DNA from 4 places in the Tardiphaga sp. 841_E9_N1_2 genome. Region 3 is predicted to be linked to each of the others. Evidence: predicted binding sites of a transcription regulator. Region 3 holds the regulator's gene; each other region holds the start of a gene.

Region 1 (4,462 bases), 540 kb from region 3:
GTATCGCCGGCGCATTGATGGCTTTTGCGCGCAAATTACCGCGGCCGAGCATGACCATGCTGCGGCTGGCTATTGCCAATATCTACCGGCCGGGCGCGCTGACGCCGTCGGTGGTGATGTCGCTCGGACTTGGCCTGACGGTGCTGGTGACCGTCACCCAGATCGACGGCAATCTGCGCCGGCAGTTCATGGCGGCGCTGCCGGAGAAGGCGCCGTCGTTCTATTTCATCGACATTCCCTCCACCGAGGCAGACCGCTTCAGCGCGTTTCTCAGGGAGAAGCAGCCGCAGTCGACAGTCGAGGATGTGCCGATGCTGCGCGGCCGGATCGTCGCCGCGCGCGGCGTCAAGGCGGAAGACCTCAAACCGTCATCCGATGCCGAATGGGTGCTGCAGAGCGACCGCGGCCTCAGTTACACCAACGAGGTTCCGCGCGGGTCCAAGCTGGTCGAGGGCGAATGGTGGGCGCCCGACTATAGCGGGCCGCCACTGGTGTCGTTCGAGAAGAAGCTGGCCGACGGGCTCGCGCTCAAACTCGGCGACGAGGTCACCGTCAACGTGCTCGGCCGCGATATCACCGCCAGGATCGGCAATATGCGGTCCGTCGACTGGCAGAGCCTCGGCATCAATTTCGTGCTGGTGTTCTCGCCCAATACCTTCCGCGGTGCGCCGCATACCCATATTGCCACGCTGACCGAACTGAAGTCCGATCCGTCCCAGGACGCCGGTCTGGTCAAGGCGGTGGCCGACGCATTCCCGATGATCACCACCGTGCGGGTCCGGGAAGCGCTCGACACTGTGGGATCGGTTGTCACAAATCTCGTGCTGGCGATCCGCGGTACCAGCGCGGTGACGCTGCTCTCGGCGATCCTGGTGCTCGGTGGCGCGCTGGCCGCCGGTCACCGGCATCGCGTCTATGACGCCGTGATCCTCAAGACCCTCGGCGCCACGCGTGCGCGGCTTCTGGGTGCCTATGCACTCGAATATCTGATGATCGGCCTGGCCACGGCGGTGTTTGGGGTCATCGCCGGCTCGGTGGCGGCGTGGCTGATCGTCACGCGCCTGATGACGCTGAGCTTCGTCTGGCAGGCTGGCAGCGCGGCTGGCGTCGTGCTGGCGGCGCTAATTGTCACAGTGGGCCTGGGCCTGGTGGGTACGTTGGTAGCCTTGAACCAGAAGCCAGCCACCGTGTTACGGAATTTGTGATCCGTTTTGACACGAAGCAGCCTTTGCGCGGGCTGATTCGTGCAAAATGACTGAGAAATCGCCAAGCTTGCGTCAGGCTGAAAGTTTACCCGGTTGCCTGAATGTAAATCGGAGCGACATTCCGCCACGCGTGGAAGCTTGCAGCGAATGTGTTAGTTTACCACATACCCTACGGGTCAGGCATCGAGCGCAGATGACATCGATTTTTTATTAAATCGAGTTTAGTGTCAGGAAGCGCAGATATCTGGGATATAATTCGAACCGGCGACGCGAACCCTTTGCGATCAGCCGGACAACATCGAGGTTTCGACCATGTCGGATCTAGACCGTAACTATGCTTCCCCCTTCGGCCGGGCCGGCGCGCGCGATGCCGCTGCCGTAGACGCCGGACTGCGCTCCTACATGCTGCGCATCTACAACTACATGACGATCGGTCTGGCCATCACCGGCCTCGCTGCTCTCGGCGTGTACATGGCGGCTGTCACGACCGATCCGTCGGGCGCTGCTGCCCGGATCGGTAGCTCCTACCTGACGCCGTTCGGCTATGCGATGTTCGTGAGCCCGCTGAAATGGGTATTCATCCTGGCGCCTCTGGTGATGGTGTTCGCCATCTCGTTCGGCATCAACCGGCTGAAGCCGGCCACCGCGCAGTTGCTGTTCTGGGCCTTCGCGGCTCTGATGGGCATCTCGCTGTCGTCGATCTTCCTCGTGTACACGCACACATCGATAGTGCGGGTGTTCTTCATTACCGCTGCCTCGTTCGGTGCGCTGAGCCTTTACGGCTACACTACCAAGCGTGACATGACGGGCATGGGCTCGTTCCTGCTGATGGGTCTGTTCGGCATCATCATCGCGAGCGTCGTGAACATCTTCGTGGCGTCGTCGATGCTGCAGTTCATCGTGTCGGTTGTCGGCGTGCTGATCTTCGCGGGCCTCACTGCCTACGATACCCAGCGGTTGAAGAACGACTACATCTACGGTTACGCCTCGCAGGGCGGCGATATCGCCGAGCGCGCGGCGATCACCGGTGCCCTGTCGCTCTACTTGAACTTCATCAACCTGTTCACGCTGCTGCTGCAGCTGCTCGGACAGCGCGAATAAGCTCAGAGCATAGAGACGATCTTAGCCCCGGCCGAAAGGCCGGGGCTTTTCTTTTGGGCGGAGCAAAAATAGTCTCAGCGCCATGTCCGATATTGAAATCAGGCCCGCCACGGCGGCAGATCTGCCCGCGATCACCGGGATCTATGCCGAGGCGGTGCAGTTCGGCACGGCCACGTTCGAACTGATCCCGCCAGATTTGGCCGAGATGACGCGGCGTTTCGAGGGGATGGTGAGCGGGGGCTATCCGTATCTCGCGGCTGTGCTGGAAGGCCGGGTTGTCGGCTATGCCTATGCCAGCGCGCATCGCCCGCGACCGGCCTATCGCTTTACCGTCGAGAATTCGATTTATCTCGATCCGAAAGCCCAACGGCGAGGCGTTGGCGGCAAACTTCTCGCGCGGCTGATCGCCGAATGCGAGAGCCGCGGCTACCGCCAGATGGTCGCCGTGATCGGTGACAGCGCGAATGCCGGCTCCATCGCGGTTCATCGCAATGCCGGATTTCAGATGGTTGGGGTGCATACCGATGTCGGGTTCAAGTTCGATCGCTGGCTTGATACCGTTTCGATGCAGCTCGCACTTGGCGACGGCGCCCGCACGCTGCCCTGACGCTCTGCGAATCGATTACACCACCGCCAGCTTGCGATCGATCACCAGGAGCACGCGGTCGAGTTCCTGGCCGCGGCGCAGAATCATGCCGCTGGCCGAAATCACGCTATACATGCCCTGCTTGCGCGCCAGTCGCGGATCTTTCTCGATGCGATAGAGCGGCACTTCCGACGAGCGGCGGAACACCGAGAACACCGCGCGGTCGCGCAGAAAGTCGATGGCGTAATCGCGCCACTCGCCGTCGGAGACCATACGGCCGTACAGGTTGAGGATGCGACTGAGCTCAAGGCGATTGAAGCTGACGACGGGTGCGGCGGCGGCAGAGCCCGTCGCCGCGCGATTCTCGGTGGGCTCAGTATCTCCCGGAATCACATTCATGCAGCGCCTCCTGTCATATCGTCGACATGATCGCGCCGACCGCGGTCCTCTGCAAGGGCCGATCCGCAGGCCCGATGGTAGAAATTTCCCGTCACGGGAACGTCAGGTGAATCTTATTGCCGCCAAATTTTGGCCCATCGGGCGCCCTTCTGGATTGCGACAAGAAGATACTGCGTCGGGTCCGGTTCTTCCGGTCTCGGATTCCTCAGCCCCCAGCCCCCCGCGGTCGTTGGGATCGGACCCTGCGCAGGAAGTTAATCCCCACTGGGCCAACGCAAGTTGGTCCTTTTCTTTTTGGTGGATGCTTTTGCGAGACCATCAAACGTCATTGCGATAGGCGAAGCGACGAAGCAATCCAGTCTTCGCCGAGGGCTCACAATGGTGCGGGCATGCCACGCGTAAGCGCAGCAGCAGCCGAAGTTATCAATCTGAAGACTTACTGTAGCGACGTATAGGCCGCGCCGCGCATCGCGCCGGGCTTGTCGCGCGTGCCGTCTTGCACATAAACGACGGCGGCATCGACACCATCCCTGGAGATGTTCTCCAGCGGCAGAGTCCAGTTGGCGGCGTTGCCGGTCCAGTCACCGACCTTCAGCCAGTTCCGGACGACATTGTAGTAGGTCAGTTGCTTGCCGCGATTCTCGCCGCGCCCGACCGTGATCGGCACTGCCTTCGACACGGAACAGATCCAGACTTCGCCATGCGCCGTATCCGGCGCATTGCTCGATGCGGCAACGGACACGTTGACGTGTTTGCCGGAAACCGACATCGACACCGGCACCGTCATCACGGTGCCTTTCTTGGTTTCGCTGATCGCGCCCTGGATACGATCGGCATCGCTGCCGATCACCTGAGTGGCGCCGTTGACGACGACTTGCGGCGTGTAGACGTCGCGATCGCCGCGCATCTGTGAATAGGCCTTCTGCCGCGCGCTGAAACGCGAGTCGGCCAGCGTGTCCTTCCAGCCCAGGTAGTCCCAGTAGTCGATCGGCATGCTCAATGCGATCACGGATGGGTCTTTGGCGAGGTCGCCGATGATCTTGTCTGCAGGCGGGCAGGACGAGCAACCTTGCGAGGTAAACAGTTCCACCACGGCCCTAGGCTGGGCCAGCGCGCTACCGCTTGCTGCAATGGCGGCGCACACGCTGAGCGCGCCGGTCCACTGCGATAT
Region 2 (4,462 bases), 210 kb from region 3:
GACCTACGCGCCGGAGCGGCTCAGCATGGAGAAGGTCGAGGATGCGCCGTTTACGCCAGCCGACCGCATCGGCCAGCTCACCATGCGCAATCTCGACATCACCGACACCCGCGCCAAGCTGGATCTCTATGCGAAGACGGGTCTGCTATCGGCCGGCGAGGGTTCGAACATTCCGAAGCTGGACAACGACAAGAACTGACGACCGTGGCGTTATGACGCGTAGGATTGGTTGAGCGTAAGCAAAACCCATCCTACTCTCGCGTCTAGGTCTGGCACCTTCATCGCTACGCGCGCATCGACAGTTCGACGTCATCACCGAACGGGACCGACAGGTAGCCGTTCGCGGGATCGCGGACATAAGCGAGATAATCAGGGCTGTAATCCGCATTATCAGCGATGACGAAAGCGCCGGGCTGGAGACGGCTTTCGACGATCGCAAGCACTTCCGGATAGAGCGCCTTGGCGCCATCGAGCAGCAGCAGATCAATCTTATCGGGCAGATCGGCACGCAACGTCTGCAACGCATCGCCTGCACGAAATTCGACGAGATCGATCAGGCCGCCTTCGGCGAGATTCTGCCGCGCGATGATGATCTTCGAGGGCTCGAATTCGCTCGTGATCAGCTTACCACCGCCATTGTCGTTCAGCGCGGCCGCCATATGCAGCGTCGAGATCCCGAACGATGTGCCGAATTCGACGATTGATCGAGCACAGGTAGATCGCGCCAGCATGTAAAGCAGCGCACCGGTCGCGGGCGACACGGCAAGCGGAACGTCCCTGAACCGGCTGTAGAGATCGACATAGTCGGTCTTGCTCTGCATCATCCGCTGCCGATCGTCCTCAGACAGGTCGGCGACGGCCTGGCTGGTGCGGGACCGTGCGGCATCCGCTTCTTCAAACAGACGCTTGAGAAGGGGGCCGACGGGATCCGTCGTGAGTGTGGTCATGATATTTCCTGCAAAAGAGACGCTTGATTGCGCCCTCCTGCAAATACGAATATTTATTCGCATTCGCTAATCGCATTGCGGAGGCGGCAGATGGCACGTCGCACAAGCCCTTCAATTCATTCGAGAAAACATCCGCAACAGGCACGCTCCGAAGAGCTGGTCAGCGCCATTCTCGAGGCTGCTATTCAGGTTTTGGCGAAAGAGGGATTTCAGCGCTTCACCACGGCGCGCGTGGCGGAGAAGGCCGGTGTCAGCGTCGGATCGCTGTATCAATACTTCCCGAACAAGGCGTCGATCCTGTTTCGTTTGCAGAGCGACGAATGGCGAGACACCAACGACATGCTCCGCCAGATTCTGGAGGATGAAAGTGCATCGCCATCTGCGCGTCTCCGCAAACTGGTCCATGCCTTCATCAAATCGGAATGCGACGAAGCCGACATTCGCCATGCGCTCGATGGCGCGGCGCCGCTCTATCGGGATGCTCCGGAATCCCGCAAGGCCAAAGCGGCAGGACGACGCACATTCGCGTCCTTCATCGCGCATGCACTGCCAGCGGCGACCGAGGAGAGGAGATCGCTCGTCGTCGATGTCATCACCTCGACCTTGAGCGGAGTAGGAAAGGACTTTTCCATCCGCCCGCGATCAGCGGCCGAGATCGAATTTTTTGCGGAAGGCCTGGCAGATATGCTTTGCAGTTATCTGGAGAGCTCCGGGAGCTATGAGACCTAGCATTTTCGCCTCCGTTCCGTTGGCACGGCCGCACGTCACCTGCCAGTCATCCAACTGTCGTAATGCAGGCCCGCGCCCTAAGTCGGGCGCCTTAGGGGAAATATCCATCATGACGAGAACCTTTATTGTGACCGCTGCAACGCTGTTGCTGACGAGCGCATCGCTGCCAGCGCAGACGATCTACCCGCTCGACCGCGCTGATATCCTCGCGGGCGCGAAATTCGACTTCAAGGTCGAGTTTCCCGAACTCGTTCAGGTCACCGACATCAAGGTGACGATCAACGGCGCCGATCAGACCGCAGCGTTCGGCAAATCCGCTGATTACATCGCGAAGGAAGACGGCAAGGATCAGTCCGCGCTGCTGCTGCGCGACGTGACGCTCGATAGAGCTGGGACTTACAAGATCGAAGTCAGCGACGGCATGCGCAGCCGCGCGGTGACGTGGAACGTCTACGATACCGGCCCGCGCAAGGCGAAGAACGTGATCCTGTTTATCGGCGACGGCATGTCGCTGGCGCATCGCGTCGGCGCCAGAATTCTTTCGAAGGGCATTGCCGAAGGCAAGAGCCGCGGCAAGCTCGCGATGGACGACATGCCACATATGGCGATGGTGGCAACGGCGGGCTCCGATTCCATCATCACCGATTCCGCGAATTCGGCCAGCGCCTATGCCACCGGCCACAAAACCGCAACCAATGCGATGGGCGTCTATGCGGATCGCACGGCGAATGTGTTCGACGATCCGCAGGTCGAAACCATCACCAGCCTCGCGAAGCGCAAGCTCGATCTGGCGATCGGCATCGTCACCAATACCGAGGTCGAGGACGCGACGCCCGCCGCGATGATCGCGCATACCCGCCGCCGCGCGGCCTATGACGAGATCGTCGCGCAGTTCCTTGCGGCCAAGCCGGACGTATTGATGGGCGGCGGCGCAGCGAATTTCCTGCCGCAGGCAGCCGCCACCTCGAAGCGCAAGGATGACGTCGACTATGTCGCGCGCTTCCGTGATGCCGGTTATTCGGTGGCGACCACGGCGCCCGAACTGAACGGCCTCGCCAAGAAGCCGGAGACGCGCAAGCTGCTTGGACTTTTCACGCCCGGCAATATGGACGGCGTGCTGGACCGCAAGTTTCTCGGCGGCGGCGGCGTGAAGAAATTTCCGCAGCAGCCTGATTTGACCGAGCAGGTGCATGGCGCGCTCAAGGTCCTGTCGCGCAACGACAACGGCTTCTTCCTGATGGTCGAGTCGGGCCTGATCGACAAATACGCCCATCTGCTCGACATGGACCGCGCCGTCTATGACGTCATCATGCTCGACAATGCCGTGAAGCTCGCCCGCGACTGGGCAGCCAAGCGCGGCGACGACACGCTCATCCTCGTCGTCTCCGACCACAGCCATCCCAACAGCCTCGTCGGCACCGTCAATGACGACATGAGCAAGGAGTCAAACCTGCCCCTGCGCGAACGGCTTGGCGTCTATGAGAAGGCCGGCTTCCCGAACTATCCCGCGCCGGATGCCGAAGGCTATCCATCGCGCATCGATGTCAGCCGGCGGCTCGCGATCATGTCGGCCAGCCTGCCCGACCACTATGAGACGCTGCGGCCGAAGCTCGACAACCCCAACGATCCGACCGAGAAGGGCGACGAGCCCGGTACCTTCAAGGCCAACGAGAAATACAAGAATGCGCCGGGCAGTATGCTGCGGCTCGGCAACCTGCCGGCAATGATGGGCGCCAGCGTGCATTCCGGCGAGGACGTAATCCTCACCGCCACCGGCCCCGGCAGCGACCGTGTGAAGGGTTCGATGGACAATACGGAAGTGTTTCGCGTGATGGCGGATGCGTTGGGACTGGCGGCGAAGTAGTAGCGTCTTTCCCTCCCTCAAGCGGCTCAGCCGCGCAATGGGGAGGGAAGCCATTGGCAGCAGCGTACTATCAAAACAAAAATGGCCGGGATCGCTCCCGGCCATTTTCTTTCATATCAAACCGCTCAGCGACGCGGCGGTGCCGTGCCCGGAGGCGGCGGGGGCAGCGAAGCCTGACCGCCGTTCAACAGCGGCGTGATGTTGCGAATCGTGACGCGGCGGTTCTGGCGCTCCGGACCGTCGGTCTGGATCTTCAGATACTGCTCGCCATAACCCTGCGACGTCAGGTTTTCCGCCGGCACCTGGAATTGCTGGGTGAGCAATTCAGCCGCCGACTGCGCACGGCGATCCGACAGCGACAGGTTGTCGACGTCCGATCCGACCGCATCGGTGTGACCCTCGATCAGGAACACCGCACGCGGGTTGCGCGAGATCGCCCGGTTGAGACCATCTGCGATCACCTGCAGCTTCGAGGCTTGGTCCGGCGGAATATCCCACGAGCCTAGCTCGAAGTTGATCGAGTCCAGATCGATCGACGGCATGCGCTGGCGCACCATCGGGCTGTAGCGGATTTCATCGAGCGTATAGCGGCGCTCGATGCGATCCACCGGAGGCGCGATCAGCGTGTCGTAGACGAGATCGGGCGAGGCCTGATCGTAGTCGACGATGTAGCGGTTCTGCGGAATCCGGATCATCGGCGGCGGCAGATCGACATAGAAGCCAAGTCCACCCGGACCGCCGGGGCCACGCGGACCGCGGAACGAGTTATCGATGATGATGATCTCGCGTCCCTCACGATCCCTGCGGATACGTCGCAGCAGCTGGCCGTCGCGGCCGACCACCGTGATGATCTGCGAGCCGTCGGGACGGATCACGATGGTCCGATCCTCACCGCCGACCCGATCCGTACGGATGTCACGCG
Region 3 (4,462 bases):
TGGCGTCACCTGGCTCGCGCTGATCCTGTTCACGCTGTTCTACAACGGTATCGCCGGCATCAGCCTGCAGATCTTCACCCAGAACACGCCGCCGCCCGGCTCCATGGAAGGCGGCCTGCTCAATGCCATCGTCGGTTCGATCATCATGACCGTCATCGGCGTCGGCATCGGCGCGCCGCTCGGCCTGTTTGCCGGCACCTATCTCGCGGAATACGGCAAGCACGACAAACTCACCTCGGTGATCCGCTTCATCAACGACGTGTTGCTGTCGGCCCCGTCCATCATCATCGGCCTGTTCGTTTATGGTGCGGTGGTGGTTCCGATGGGCGGCTTCTCGGCTCTCGCCGGTTCGCTTGCGCTCGCCGTGATCGTGATCCCCGTCGTGGTTCGCACCACTGAAGATATGCTTGGTCTCGTACCGAACCCGCTGCGTGAAGCGGCCTCGGCGCTCGGCCTGCCGCGCTCCCTGGTCATCAAGCGGATTGCTTATCGTGCAGCCCGCGCCGGTCTCATCACCGGCGTGCTGCTGGCGACCGCGCGTGTCGCCGGTGAAACGGCGCCGCTGCTGTTCACCGCGCTGAGCAACCAGTTCTTTAGCCTCGATCTCACCAAGACGATGGCCAACCTGCCGGTGACCATCAACAACTTCGTGCAGAGCCCCTACGAGTACTGGAAGCAGCTCGCCTGGAGCGGTGCCCTGATCATCACCTTGACCGTACTTGCCCTTAACATTGGCGCGCGCATTCTCGGCGCCGAGAGGACAGCAAAATGAGTGAGCTTTCTGTGTCGTCTGGCGTTCCTTCCGTCTCGATGCCGCCGCCGTCGGCCCTGCAGGGCGAGACCCGTCCCAAGGTCACCGTGCGCGACCTGAACTTCTACTATGGCGAACATCACGCCTTGAAGAAGATCAACCTGACTCTGATGGCGAACCGCGTAACCGCATTCATCGGCCCGTCGGGCTGCGGCAAGTCCACGCTGCTGCGCATCTTCAACCGCATGTATGATCTGTATCCCGGCCAGCGCGCCGAAGGTCAGCTCATGCTCGACAACCAGAACATTCTGGATCCGAAGCTGGACCTCAACCTGCTGCGCGCCCGCGTCGGCATGGTGTTCCAGAAGCCGACTCCGTTCCCGATGACGATTTACGAAAACATCGCCTTCGGTATCCGCCTCTACGAAAAGATCTCCAAGTCGGAGATGGACATCCGCGTCGAGAGGGCGCTGCGCGGCGGTGCACTCTGGAACGAAGTTAAGGACAAGCTCAACGCGTCGGGCCTCAGCCTGTCGGGCGGTCAGCAGCAGCGCCTGTGCATCGCGCGCACCATCGCGGTTCGGCCGGAAGTGATCCTGTTCGACGAGCCGTGCTCGGCGCTGGATCCGATCTCGACCGCGAAGATCGAGGAGCTGATCGACGAGTTGAAGGATCAGTATACGATCGCGATCGTGACCCATAACATGCAGCAGGCTGCCCGCGTCTCCGACAGCACGGCCTTCATGTATCTCGGCGAGTTGATCGAGTTCGATCAGACCAACAAGATCTTCACGTCGCCGACCGACCGCCGTACCCAGGATTACATCACCGGCCGCTTCGGCTGACGCGACATATTCGCGGGAGGAATTTGAGATGGCTTTTGAACACACCACCAAGGCTTTCGACGACGATCTGCAGGAGCTGACCCGTCTCGTCGCTGAGATGGGTGGCCTCGCGGAACGGCAGATCGTCGAATCCGTCGATGCGCTGATCCGCCGGGACGTCGCGCTCGGTGCGCGCGTCGTCGCCACTGACTCCGAGATCGACCAGTTGCAGCGCACGATCGAAGAGCGCGCCGTGCTGACCATCGCCAAGCGCCAGCCGATGGCTGTCGATTTGCGCGAGATCGTCGGCGCGCTGCGCGTCGCCACCGATCTGGAACGCATCGGCGATCTCTCCAAGAATATCGGCAAGCGCGTCAATGCACTCGACAGCGACTTCCATCCGCTGAAGCTGATCCGCGGCCTCGAGCATATGACCGACCTCGTGACCACCCAGGTCAAGGCCGTGCTCGACGCCTATGCCGCACACGATCTGCCCGCCGCGATGACGGTGTGGAAGGGCGACGAGGAGATCGACGCGATCTGCACCTCGCTGTTCCGCGAACTCCTGACCTATATGATGGAAGACCCGCGTAACATTTCGTTCTGTATCCACCTGATGTTCTGCGCCAAGAATATCGAGCGGATCGGCGACCATGCCACCAATATTGCGGAAACCGTGTTCTACATGATCGAGGGCCAGCAGATCCTCGACAAGCGCCCGAAGGGCGACATGACCACATTCGCGAATACGCCGACGGTCTGAAGCATGATCCGGAAAAGTGGAAGCCAGTCTTCCGCAAGGATCATGATTTAAAGACTTGTCGGACGTCACTGAGGGTATTGATCAAGATGGCTGTGAATGCACGCATTCTGGTTGTGGAAGATGAAGAGGCGCTAACGACGCTGCTTCGCTACAACCTCGACGCCGAAGGCTATGATGTTGAAACCGTCGCTCGCGGCGACGATGCCGACACCCGCTTGAAGGAGCGGGTGCCGGATCTCGTGGTGCTCGACTGGATGCTGCCGGGCCTGTCCGGCATCGAACTGTGCCGCCGCTTGCGCGCACGGCCCGAAACCAAGGCATTGCCGATCATCATGCTGACGGCGCGCGGCGAAGAGAGCGAGCGCGTTCGCGGTCTCGCCACCGGCGCCGACGACTACATCGTCAAGCCGTTCTCGGTGCCGGAGCTCCTGGCCCGCGTGAAGGGCCTGCTCCGTCGTGCAGCTCCCGAGCGTCTCGCCACCGTCCTGGCGTTTGGCGACATCGAACTCGACCGCGACAAGCGCCGCGTCGTGCGCTCAAGCCGTCCGATCGATCTCGGTCCGACCGAATATCGCCTGCTGGAGTTCTTCCTGGAACATCCGGGCCGCGTGTTCAGCCGCGAACAGTTGCTCGACAGCGTCTGGGGCCGCGACATCTATATCGACGAGCGCACCGTCGACGTGCATATCGGCCGCCTGCGCAAGCTGCTCAATCCCGCCGGTGAGCCCGATCCGATCCGCACCGTGCGCGGCGCCGGCTACGCGCTGGATGACCGCTTCGACAAGGCGGCGGAGTAGGTATCTTCCTTCTCCCCGCAAGCGGGGAGAGGTTAGAAGCCCCAAACAAAAAATGCCCGGCTCATCACCGGGCATTTTCATTTGGTTTAGATGCTTTCCAGCTCAGCGTGTCGGCTTTGGCACCGCGCGGCGGCGGTCGCTGGCTGGCTGATAGGCGATGCGCGAGTGATGTGCGCAATAGGGGGCGCCGGCCAGGGCCTTGCCACCGCAGAAGTAGAAGTCCGCGCTCGACGGATCGCCGATTGGCCAATGGCAGGTGGCTTCGTTGAGTTCGACCAGCGACAGGCGCTGGCTGATCGGCACGATGTTGTCATAGGCGATCGGGTCGGGCTCGGCCTCGATCTCGTAGTTATGGGCCAATGCTGTGTTGCCACGGGCCATCGGGCGGGCGACGCGCACCATCTGCTGCGCCGGGCGCGCCTTGCGCTGCCGCGGAGCTGCCGAGGAGGGGCTCTTGGCACGGCCGGACAGGCCAAGGCGGTGCACCTTGCCGATCACGGCGTTGCGGGTCACGTTACCGAGTTCCGCAGCGATCTGGCTGGCGGAAAGGCCGCCTTCCCAGAGTTTCTTCAACTGTTCGACGCGATCGTCGGTCCATGTCATTACCGTCATCGCCGTTTTCCCTTCGTGAGCGCCGGCCTGACCGGGCAGCGCTGCGAGTTGAGACTTCAAAAATCCCTGCGGTCAGAATCCTTTAGCGCTCACCGGGCGCGAATTTCGCGTCCGGCTGTTACGCCGCACTGGATGTGTCAAAAGGATCTACCGCCGCACGAGATGTCGTATCCGACGAGGCAAAAGCTACAATATGCCGTGACTCGCGCGCAAGAGTCGGGCATGCCGCGTCCACATGCTTCTGCAAATAAAGCTGCAAAATCGGCTTTTTCTGCGACTCCGTGTGACTCGAAAGCCGCAGTGCGCGGTTGACAGTCTTCACAGCACACATAGAATAATGCCCACGTGCCGCCCGAGAAGGGCGGCACGTTTCGTTTCTAGGGTCCGTTGTTCGATTTCGCACAGTTGTCATCGACGCGGCCGCAGTCTTTTCGATCGGATCGGTTATGACCAGCAACGCAACGTCTTCGCCCCTCTCTCAGGCTCACTTGCTGCCTGTTTTCGCGCGTGCGGATGTCGCTTTCGAGCGCGGTGAAGGCGCGTGGCTGATTGGAACCGATGGCGAGCGCTATCTCGATTTCACCAGCGGCGTTGCCGTGAACGCGCTGGGCCATGCGCACCCACATATGGTCGCCGCATTGCAGGAGCAGGCCACCAAGCTCTGGCATATGTCGAACCTGTTCAAGAGCCCGGACGGCGAGCGTCTCGCCGCCCG
Region 4 (4,462 bases), 700 kb from region 3:
CTGGAACGAGATTTATGGCGACCGGCGACAGGAGATCGTCTTCATCGGTTCCGACATGGATGAAAGCGATATCCGTCGTCGGCTCGATGCCTGTCTCGTGCCTGGCAAGCCCGGCATGGATATCGCCGGTTGGGCCAAGCTCGCCGATCCGTTTCCGGCCTGGAAACGGGCCGACGAGATGGCATCCTCGTGACGCGTCAAGTCGCCGTCAGCGGCGCGTGACGCAGCACCTGGAAGCGCGACGTCGCAGATGTCTGGTGGAACAGGCCGATGCGGTCGATCCGCAGTGAGGTGAGATCAAGTGTCGCGAACCGCTGCTGCAGCATCGCCAGTACCGCGGCGCTGCGCTCGGGTGCAAGCCGTCCGGTCAGCGTCATGTGAAAGCGGAAGTCGTCGCGCACATAGGGATAGCCGAAACGATCCAGCTGCTCGACCTGCCGCGGCGTCAGGTTCTCCGGTTTGCGCCGTGCGCGATCCTCCGGCGTCATCGGTGCGCGGAACACCTCGAATCCTTCGACACAGGTCTGCGCCAATGCGGCGAGCTCAGTCGAGGGCGCATCCGGCACCACAGCCGTGAAGCCGCTGATGATACCAACCACAGGCGAGATTTCCGGGATGGCGCGGGGCATCCGGGCGAATTCATCGAAGGCCGCGATCAGGTCGGCTTCGGTGGCTTCCGACGTCAGCGAGAACGGTGCCTTCAGCGTGGCGTGAAAGCCGTATTTGCGTGGGTCCTTGATGACAGCCGGCCAGTCCGGCGCTTGCATGATGAGATCGCCGGGCACCAGCACGTCATTGCCGGTGAAGGGATCATAACCAAGGATTTCGGCGCCGAAGTGGGAGAGGGCACTGTTGGCGTCGGGGGCATAATAGATCGCGTAGCGCGGGAATTCATTCATGGCCGCACCATAAAGCCGCGTTACGCTGCGGCAATAGCTTTACGTTGCATGGCACGCGCCGGCTGCAGCCGCGCGGCATCGGTCAGATGCACGAGCTTGCCTTGTGCGATGACGGCGACGATGCGCGGCCGCAGCGCGGCACTGTCATCGACGAGCAGGAGATCGGCACGGCGCCCGCCTGCGATCTCGCCGCGATCGATAAGTCCGGCGGCCTTTGCGGGCGCGGACGAGATCAGCGCCCAGGCTTGCGGCAGTGACAGGATACCATCCTCGACCAGTCGGAATGCGGCCAGCAATTGCGCGGGATAATAATAGTCCGATGCGAGGATCGAGCAGAGGCCCTTGGCGATCATGTCGGACGCCTTGGTCCAGCCGGTATGGCTGCCGCCGCGCACCACATTGGGCGCGCCGAACACGATGAAATCGCCGGCCGCCGCCGCGGCCTTCGCGGTCTCTTCGTTGATCGGGAATTCCGCAATATTGACGCCGAGCCTGCGGAAGTCATCGCGCATCGTAGGCGTTGCGTCATCATGCGAGAGCGTCGGCACGCCGGCAGCGCTCGCCGCTTTGGCGAGGCGGGCAATCGAGGCAGGCACCTCATCGGTGCGCGACAGCACGCGATCGACCAGCTGGTCGAAGGCATCGCTGCTGAGCCCGGTACGTTCGACCATCCGCGCGCGCTTTGCCGGCTTTGAGATGCCGGCGATGTCCATATGATCGTTGAAGGCGAGCAGATCGATGCGGCCGGCCTGCAGCCAGCCGACGATCTCATCTTCGGCGTCGAGATTGAACGTCTCCTGCCGCAGATGGAAGCGCGTGTCGGAGGCGAGCTTCGGCCGCAGCGTCTCGATGGCATCCAGCAGCTTGCGGGCGTTCTCCGCGCCGCGCAGGCCTGGCTCCCAGGACCACGTGGTGCCGTGGAACACCGTGGTGATGCCATTGGCGATGGCCTGGCGGTCGCTGTCAATCAAGGCAACATCGACCGGGAAGTCGACGCCGGGGCGCGGCATCAACTGCCGCTCGAAGGCGTCGCCATGCAGATCGACGATTCCCGGCAGCACCAGCAGATCGGAGGCATCGAGGCCGAGCGCGCCATGGTGTGCATCCGATCCGATGTCCGCAATCACGCCATCCCCAATCTGCAGTGAGGTCTCGGCCATGTCCTGGCCGAGCAAAGTGCGTCCGCCGTCGATAAAGATATCCGTCATGTCACTGCCATCTGCCTGGGCGCCTTGACGCCTTTATACTTGCTCAGGAAATCCTCGACCGGGAGCTTGCGGAAATCCGGCAATGCCTGTCGTAGCATCTCGTGCTCCCAGTCCCACCAGGCGAGCTCCATCAGCCCATCTTCCACAGTTTCGGAAAACCGCCGCCGCACCGGCCGCGCCGGATTGCCGGCAACGATCGTATAGGGGGCGACGTCCTTGGTCACGATGGCGCCGGCGGCGATCACAGAACCAGTGCCAATCTTGCGGCCGGGCAGCACGATGGCGCCATGACCGAGCCAGACGTCATGGCCGATAGTGCAGTGATGCGCGCGGCGCCAGGCGAAGAAGTCGGCGTCGTCGCTCTCACCGGGGAAATAGGCGCTGGCGCGATAGGTGAAGTGGGCTTGCGTCGCCCGGTGCATCGGGTGATTGCCGGGATTGATCCGCGTCATCGCCGCAATCGAGCAGAACTTTCCGATCGTCGTGTAGGTGATCTGGCCGTCATTCACGACATATGAATAGTCGCCCATCGCCACTTCGTTGAGGATCGTGCGCGCGCCGACTTCGGTATAGGCGCCGAGCTCGGTATCGACGAGTTTCGCGGTGGGATCGACCGCTGGCGTGAGCGAGAGTTGTTTTCCGGCCATGTGACGCTCGTGCGACGGAAGAGGAATCGGTGGGTGATATATTAGAGTGTGCGCTGGCGCGCGGGCACCTCTTCGGTCGGTTTCGTGACGGTGTCGTGACGTTCACATGAATTCGGGCGTCCTTTTCCCGCAACGACGATAACCCGTATGCGCAGGGCACATGTCACATCATTGTTAAACGCGGGCGTTACCGGTGGCGATGTCTATTGTCATTGGAGTGCCTCATGCTGGTGGTGGATAAGCTGACGTGCCGTTTCGGCGCCAAGGCTGCCGTCGATAACGCGTCGTTCGAGATCAAGCCGGGCGCTTTCGTCGGCGTGATCGGCCGTTCCGGTGCCGGCAAGTCGACCATGCTGCGCATGATCAATCGCCTGTGCGAGCCGACCGAAGGCCGTATCGTATTTGATGGCGTGGATGTCACCGCGCTCAAGGGCCGCGATCTGCGCAAGTGGCGCGCGCGCTCGGCGATGATCTTCCAGCAGTTCAATCTCGTCGGCCGTCTCGACGTGCTGACCAATGTGCTGATGGGCCGCCTGGCCGAGATGCCGCAGTGGCGCTCGCTGACCCAGATGTGGCCCGAGGACGACCGTGCGCTGGCGATGTCGGCGCTGGAGCAGTTCGACATGGCGCAATACGCCTCGCAACGCGCCGATCAGCTCTCCGGCGGCCAGCAGCAACGCGTCGCCATTGCCCGCGCCCTCGTACAGCAGCCCGACATCATACTTGCGGACGAGCCGATCGCATCATTGGACCCGCGCAATACCCGCATCGTCATGGATGCACTGCTGCGCATCAACAAGCACTTCGGCATCACCGTGATGTGCAACCTGCATTCGCTCGATCTGGCGCGGACCTATTGCGATCGCCTGATCGGCATGTCCGCCGGCCGCGTCGTGTTCGATGGCGCGCCGTCCGCGCTCACCGAGCATATCGCCCGTGAACTCTACGATCTCGAAGCCGATGAGGTGATGGGATCGGCGCATATGCCGACGCCTGTCCGCGTTCCCGAATACGGTGTTGCTGCCGTCGCGTGATTGCAGTGCGTTGAAATTATCGCGGTGACGTCATCGTAACGATGGCATCGCCGCGATAGACGCGCCTTCTACCAAGAAAAAACGTTTCACCTCAGATCAAAACAGGGACTGTCATGATCAACCGCCGCTCCATTCTGCTCAGCGCCGCGGCGCTGGCTTTCGCCGCCACCTCGGCCTCGGCCCAGGATTACAAGGCCAAGTATCCGGAACTGACCTTCGCCATCATCCCGGCAGAAAACGCCTCGGGCGTCACCGAGCGTTGGGCACCCTTCGTCGCCTATCTGTCGAAAGAACTCGGCGTGAAGGTCAATTTGCGCATCGCCAATGACTACGCAGCCGTCATCGAAGGCCAGCGCTCCGGCAACATCCACATCGCCAGCTACGGCTCGGCCTCGTTCGCGCGCGCCCGCCTCACCGGCGTGAAGACCGATGCCTTTGCCAACGACATCAACATCGATGGCTCGACGGGCTATTACTCGGTGTTCTTCGTCAAGGCGAACAGCGCTTACAAGACCATCGACAATCTGAAGGGCAAGAATCTCGGTCTGGTCGATCCGAATTCAACCTCCGGCAACAACGTGCCGCGCTTCGAGCTGGACAAGATGGGCATCTCCGATGCCGACACCTATTTCAGCAAGGTCGTGTTCACCGGCAGCCACGAAAATGCGCTGCTG

What was found. Region 3 encodes PhoB, which activates phosphate uptake and scavenging genes when phosphate is short. Its sites were predicted from a motif close to TGTCATNNANCTGTCAT; they were not measured.
Region 1: the regulator PhoB is predicted to act here: its motif matches at 3,303-3,319, upstream of AB8A50_RS20705 (DUF2794 domain-containing protein).
Region 2: the regulator PhoB is predicted to act here: its motif matches at 1,721-1,737, upstream of AB8A50_RS22340 (alkaline phosphatase).
Region 4: the regulator PhoB is predicted to act here: its motif matches at 2,839-2,855, upstream of phnC (phosphonate ABC transporter ATP-binding protein).

What each region holds. Positions count from the first base shown of each region.
Region 1 is NZ_JBPWQC010000001.1:4,309,761-4,314,222, reverse strand. Features, by position in the region: gene AB8A50_RS20720 (ABC transporter permease) at 1-1,205, shown strand, start outside; gene AB8A50_RS20715 (Bax inhibitor-1/YccA family protein) at 1,518-2,306, shown strand; gene AB8A50_RS20710 (GNAT family N-acetyltransferase) at 2,389-2,913, shown strand; gene AB8A50_RS20705 (DUF2794 domain-containing protein) at 2,929-3,291, opposite strand; gene AB8A50_RS20700 (DUF1223 domain-containing protein) at 3,728-4,462, opposite strand, start outside.
Region 2 is NZ_JBPWQC010000001.1:4,640,045-4,644,506, reverse strand. Features, by position in the region: gene argG (argininosuccinate synthase) at 1-199, shown strand, start outside; gene AB8A50_RS22350 (O-methyltransferase) at 285-947, opposite strand; gene AB8A50_RS22345 (TetR family transcriptional regulator) at 1,038-1,676, shown strand; gene AB8A50_RS22340 (alkaline phosphatase) at 1,786-3,540, shown strand; gene AB8A50_RS22335 (OmpA family protein) at 3,666-4,462, opposite strand, start outside.
Region 3 is NZ_JBPWQC010000001.1:4,847,653-4,852,114, forward strand. Features, by position in the region: gene pstA (phosphate ABC transporter permease PstA) at 1-772, shown strand, start outside; gene pstB (phosphate ABC transporter ATP-binding protein PstB) at 769-1,596, shown strand; gene phoU (phosphate signaling complex protein PhoU) at 1,625-2,338, shown strand; gene phoB (phosphate regulon transcriptional regulator PhoB) at 2,431-3,135, shown strand; gene AB8A50_RS23270 (GcrA family cell cycle regulator) at 3,238-3,747, opposite strand; gene AB8A50_RS23275 (aspartate aminotransferase family protein) at 4,194-4,462, shown strand, end outside.
Region 4 is NZ_JBPWQC010000001.1:5,547,880-5,552,341, forward strand. Features, by position in the region: gene zigA (zinc metallochaperone GTPase ZigA) at 1-193, shown strand, start outside; gene AB8A50_RS26570 (DUF1045 domain-containing protein) at 198-899, opposite strand; gene AB8A50_RS26575 (alpha-D-ribose 1-methylphosphonate 5-triphosphate diphosphatase) at 920-2,107, opposite strand; gene AB8A50_RS26580 (chloramphenicol acetyltransferase) at 2,104-2,754, opposite strand; gene phnC (phosphonate ABC transporter ATP-binding protein) at 2,979-3,788, shown strand; gene phnD (phosphonate ABC transporter substrate-binding protein) at 3,902-4,462, shown strand, end outside.